One region of the Oceanobacillus aidingensis genome, then DNA from elsewhere that is predicted to be linked to it. Evidence: predicted binding sites of a transcription regulator. Region 1 holds the regulator's gene; the other holds the start of a gene.

Region 1 (3,220 bases):
CATTCCCGGCCGGGTCAATGACTGTCATCCCTTTTAGATGATTTTTAAAAGAACCCCGTACATTTGCCAGGTATTCTTTTCGAAGATTTTGCTGTTCTGTTTTTTCTTCTTCTGTTAAGCCTTCACTTTTCGCTTTATTAGCTAACATATTTATTCTATTTAATTTATCTTTAGACAACATAGCTTGTCCCTCCTTCGATTAAAAAAACAGGAGTTAAAATAACCTTCCTGTTTCTTTATCTTACGTCACGATTCACTTTCATTCAAGGAATTGATATATTCCTGGTAGCGGCGATGGATGGTTGCCTTTGATGCATGAAATCCAAGTCCTTTTAAAACTGTTGTGATTTCTTGAAACGTTAATTTATTCTGCCGCAGCCGCACAATCTCTTCCATCGGAATTTCAGCGCGTTCTCTTCCCGGGGATTGATTGATATGATGTAAATTTTCTTGAGGGTTATACCCATTTGATACAGCACGTCGCATTCCCCTTTTTATTTTCATATTATGTAGTTTACGCTGATATTCTTCCACTATACCGACGATGTTCAACACCATCGAATCCGCTTCATTCAGCTCAAGTTCTCCTTCATGGGTAACCGTGTAAATGGGGATATTAATTTTCCGGAGCTGATGAAATAAAGCAATTTTTGTATTTCCTCTTCCAAGCCTTGTTTCATCTTGAATACAAAGACAATCAGCTTCTTGATGAGAAAAATAATCAAGAAGCTTAAATATGCCATCTCTATCAATGTCATAGCCGCTGGCCTTCTCCTGAATACAATCCACAACCGTAAAATTTAATTTATCGGCCAGCGCAGATAACTCTTCATATTGTCTTTGAAGTGATGTTTCTTGTGTTTCTTTTTCTGTACTTACCCGACAATAAATAATCGTTCTCAATGTTTTATCCTCCAATAATAAACCGCTCTTTTTCAACTTTTCGGTGACAATTCTTTACAGAATCTGTCTTACCAGCATATTTGCTCTCTACAAAATAAGCAAGGAAATCAGTCGTCTGGTCAATCACTTAAATTGTAACCATCATCGTATATAAAAATATTAACGCAATAATAAAAGCTACAATATAAAAAGCATCAGACTTCATCAGTTTTTCAAACATATTAAAACTCCCCTTCGATATTTTATCTGGTTCCGGAACAGTTGTTCTTACTATAGTATATTTAGAACAACTGTTCCTGTCAATACTTTTTAGAACATTTGTTTGTAAATTGATTCATTCAATGCTATACTATGAATAACAAATACCTATGCTAGAGGGGAGTAAGTCATGACAAAACTATCAAAAAGACAGCAGATGATTTTTGACTTTATTAAAGATCAAGTAGAGCAGAAGGGCTATCCGCCTTCCGTACGTGAAATTGCAGTAGCTGTCGGGTTAGCTTCAAGCTCTACTGTTCACGGTCATTTAGAAAGATTAGAAAACAAAGGATATATTCGGAGAGACCCGACCAAACCTCGTGCCATCGAGATCATATATAATAATGAGAATGATGCGCCTAAGGATAAGGCCATTTATGTACCTGTAATAGGGAAGGTAACAGCCGGAATCCCGATTACTGCGATTGAAAATGTGGAAGAGTTTATTCCCGTTCCCAGCTCTTCTGCCGGACCGGAGGATAATCTGTTTGTACTTGTCATTGATGGAGACAGTATGATTGAAGCAGGCATCCTCGACAAAGATATGGTTATCGTAAAACAGCAAAGCTCTGCGGATAATGGAGATATCGTTGTAGCAATGACGGATGAAAATGAAGCGACTGTCAAACGTTTTTTTAAAGAAAAGACCCGTTTCCGCCTCCAGCCCGAAAATGCAACGATGGAACCTCTCTATTACGAAAACGTATCTATTCTCGGCAAGGTAATCGGCTTATACCGTCATATCCACTAAAAGGAATGTGCTTTAGAGCAGGAGCATGCGGGCAGTATAAGCTGCACATAGCAGAAACGTTAGAACATCCTCTATAGGTGATTTTATCGGCCAGTCAAAAAAGGTTAACGGGCACATTTGTCAGATGTGCCTGTTAACCTTTTTTCTAGTATAAAATTAATCCATTCATAATATGCTTAATATAAAGTACAAGTATAAGGAGTGTATAAAATTGACTGAAACGTTAAAAAAGAAACGCTGGCTTTATCTTCCAATCACCATTATCAGCTTTATTCTGGGAATTATCTATTTAACAAAGATTGCAGATTATTTAACACTGCCATTTTTATCAGCTCTTCTCATCATTGTCACTTTTTTAGAAGTTTACCCGGACAAGAACTATTTTTCCAAAAAGAATTTGATAAAAATCATTTCTGCTCTTGTGATTATTGCTCTTGCACTTTGGTACCAGGTTGCTGTTTTTATTCTTGGATAAGTGAATAAAGCATATACACAGCCTTTCATTTTATAAAAAGAAAACAGTTCTAATCAAAAAATAAGTAATGTCCCAACTTTTTAGAATATTTATTAAAAACACAAATTTTGCAATTTACTTGTAACAAATAAAATTGTACAACTCTTTTCTTCATAAATGGCTGTACTGCTTCCTGTTTATTGGATGCATCGGCAGGTTTTATATAATTTCCTTCTGTGACAATACGGGTTGCTAGTTATTTAAAGCTTTTTGTCAATACTTGCAGGCCATATTACGATACCTTATGCTCCAATCGTAATCGGTCAGCTACCATCGCAATAAATTCAGAATTCGTCGGTTTTGCTTTAGAAATATTGATGGTGTAACCAAATAATGCTGAAATGGAATCAATATTCCCTCTGCTCCAAGCTACCTCTATTGCATGGCGAATTGCTCTTTCTACACGGGAAGCAGTTGTATTGAATTTTTTGGCGATATCCGGATAAAGCACTTTTGTGATGGACCCCAAAAGGTCAATATCATTATAAACCATAGTAATTGCTTCTCTTAAGTACATATATCCTTTAATATGCGCAGGCACGCCTATTTCATGAATAATATTGGTTATATTCGCTTCCAGGTCCTGCTTTTTCTTACTTTCAATATTTGTTTTCGTCATATTTGATACTCTGGAAACCGCACTTCCCTGAACCTGCAGAATTTGATCAGCCAGATTCTGTATGTCAAACGGCTTCAGGATAAAATAAGAAGCTCCTAAATCAACTGCCTTCTTCATCACTTCTTCCTGACCAAATGCAGTCAACATAATAATATGTGGTTTTTTAGTTAATTCC
Region 2 (3,220 bases), on a different contig from region 1:
TGTCACAACAACGTTTAGGCACAACTTATGATGAATATATTGACATAGATTGTGCTTTCCTTTTCTGGAATTGATTCTAATTCTAAGGTACTCTCAGCACTTTCAACGTCTAAATATAATGTTGATTCCGTTAGCCTTGAAATGGTCTGTTATCAATTTCAATAAAAATGAAATAAAGATAACCAAAACTTTATATAATGAAGATAATAGTATAAGAAAGTATGTTTTGATCTCCCCAAAAACAGACGGTTCTATTCGAACATTTGAAATCAGGAAAGAAATCATGAATTTATTGCGTAGTCATAAAAAAGACAACTAAAAACTCAATCCGTATTTAAAGATAGATTAGAGGAGTTTCATGATGCAAATTTTGTTTTTACTATGTTGACGGTTATCCATTTATACAAAAAATGTTAACACTCGAATGACGCGACTTTTAGCTTATACAAATATTAAAAGTACGCAACACAATATATATTCCGCCACTCTCATGTAAGTATGTTAACAGAGCAAGGGGGTGACTTAGCAACTATCATGGAAAAAGTAGGGTATGATGATATGCCAACTACAATAAGAATTTATACACATGTCACAAAGAAAATAAAAAAAGACGCTTCCGCAAAAGTGAAAACTTTATACGAAAACGTCCTTCAAGATATTATTTTAAAATAAAATGTTACCTTTTTGTGATATTTTTAGAGTTTCATCAACACTATAAAGCTCCAAAACCCTTCTATATCAATATTCAAGGCGGGATAATTACATCATCCCAGGCATGAACCACTTTGATATTTTTACTTCTATTGTCTTTTAATTACCTATTATGTAGCGAATATATTAAATGTATTTAAATAATTTTTATAATCATTGGTAATACTTTTTAAATAATTAGTGGTCAAAATAAGGTCACTTCATTTATACGTAATTTTTGAACTTTATTTTTAGCCAATTATACCACATTACAGTAGAGAGGTCTCCCCTCTCTATTTTTCTGTCTCCGCATCATCATAAGCACCAGATTTAATCAGATGCATACGTCTCATTAAATAATTCTCCAGTTCGCCCAGCCCTATCTTATGTAAACTTCTCACCTCTGACTCATAATAACCGTATGTAATTCCTGTCTGTAAATCTAACGCATCGATAAACCTTCCACCGTCTTCCCGGTCGATGAATGGTATTGTGATTTTAAATTTTTTCTTCATTATAATATACCCTCCTTTTATACTACATATACGACAAAGAGGGACTAATATCCTTCTTTTTTTAATCAGGTTCCAAATATTACATACCGAACTTTCTTGACTATAGGAACGTATATTCTTATAATTAAACGCATATAATAGATACAAACGTATATTCGTATAAGAGGTGTTTGTTGTGGATGAAATTATGATGATGGATTACAGGAATGAACCGCGTCGGGATATTATGTGTATTGATGCTAAATCCTTTTTCGCAAGCGTCGAGGCGGTCGAACGTAGACAACACCCTTTATATGCTCGTATTGCTGTTGTTTCGAAACCAGATAATCAAGGTGGTTTGGTTTTAGCTTCTTCTCCTCGCGTCAAGAAAGAATATGGTGTTAAAACCGGCACAAGGATTTATGAGATACCAAAAAAAGCAAACATAGAAATTGTAGAGCCTCGTATGGCAGTGTATTTACAAAAGAATATGGAGATATTACGTATTTTTAAGCGATATGTAGCGAAAGAGGATTTACTTGTTTATTCTATTGACGAATCGTTCCTCGACGTAACCAAATCACATAAACTTTTTGGCAGCACGCATGACATAGCTAGAAAAATACAGAATGATGTATGGAGAGAGTTGGGGTTAGTATTGACTGTTGGCATCGGTGACAACCCTCTTCTTGCTAAATTAGCATTGGACCACCAGGCAAAGCATGATGAAAAGAATGGGTTCATAGGCGAGTGGCGTTATGAAGATGTTTCTGAAACAGTCTGGAAAATAAGACCCTTAACTGAATTTTGGGGAATTGGCGGGAAAACGGAGGCAAAACTAAATCGCATGGGGATCCGGAGTATCGGAGAGTTATCGCAATATAATCTTCGTAAGCTCAAAAATAATTTCGGAGTGATTGGCGAGCAACTCTTTTTTCATGCTCACGGAATCGACCGAACGCTTTTATCAGAGGTTTACAAACCTAAAAGTACGTCATTCAGCAGAAATCAGATACTTAACAGGGATTATAAAGATAGGCATGAAATTGAGGTAGTCATTCGAGAAATGACAGATGAGAATGTGGCCAGATTAAGAAAGAATTACTTAATGACTGGTCTTGTGAAATTGTATATTGGTTATTCCAGAGATGTCGTTCAGGGTGGATTTAACCAACAGATGAAGATTCCAGTAACTGACTCATCTAAAATATTAAAAGAACATATGATATATCTTTTTTACAAGCACTACGAAGAAAATACACCTGTAAGAACGGTTAACGTCACTTTCGGCAAACTCAAACATAAGCAGTCGCTGCAACTTAATTTATTTGAACCGGCAGAAGAAACAATACAAAATGAAGAACTTGACCAGACGATTGACCATATTAGGAGAAAATTTGGATATACATCCTTGTTGCATGCTTCGAGCCTGCTTGATGGCGGAATGGCTAGGTTCCGCGCTAAGTTGGTCGGTGGCCATCGTGCTGGGGATGATAAATAATAACGTAACCCACATTATTTAATGTACAATAGGGATAAAATAAAAAACAAAAAAGGGATGAATATTGATGCCGATATATAAAGTTGGAGATAGATGGGTTGCACAAAGGTATCCAAATGATAAAAATAAAATATACGGTAAATAAAATTTGCAGATAGACCTAATCCAAAACAAAAACTTGATTAGCCCTACGATGAAGTGAGGGCTTTTAATCTTTCACCATTTTCAATATCTTATCCAGTTTTTGTTTGCTCCCTGTTTCAAAATATCCTGCAAACGGGCACCCTATTTCACGTACACGTTCTATTACGTTTCCTATTGTAAATGCAATAGGAGTCAATTCTTCATTCACTTCATGCCAATACAAAGGAGTTGAGACAGTTCCTTCTTCCGTTTTTCTTGGAGAATATGGAGCAATTAACGTTTTGTCTCGACCGTGCTGCACGTAATCAATATACAATCGGCCGTTGCGATTCTTTTTCAGGCGTTCAGTCGTAAAATCTTTGGGATACGCTTTCTCCAAAACTTTTGCTAC

Evidence for each region. Region 1 encodes LexA, which represses DNA repair genes until DNA is damaged. Its sites were predicted from a motif close to CGAACATATGTTCG; they were not measured.
Region 2: the regulator LexA is predicted to act here: its motif matches at 1,350-1,363, upstream of ACFO3P_RS05985 (Y-family DNA polymerase).

Annotation. Positions count from the first base shown of each region.
Region 1 covers NZ_JBHSFT010000050.1:270,237-273,456, reverse strand. The annotation lists gene ACFO3P_RS22350 (DUF896 domain-containing protein) at 1-181, opposite strand, end outside; gene ACFO3P_RS22345 (YneB family resolvase-like protein) at 247-903, opposite strand; gene lexA (transcriptional repressor LexA) at 1,292-1,912, shown strand; gene ACFO3P_RS22335 (hypothetical protein) at 2,124-2,387, shown strand; gene spo0A (sporulation transcription factor Spo0A) at 2,659-3,220, opposite strand, start outside.
Region 2 covers NZ_JBHSFT010000008.1:68,686-71,905, reverse strand. The annotation lists gene ACFO3P_RS05990 (hypothetical protein) at 984-1,205, opposite strand; gene ACFO3P_RS05985 (Y-family DNA polymerase) at 1,381-2,685, shown strand; gene ACFO3P_RS05980 (DNA ligase D) at 2,894-3,220, opposite strand, start outside.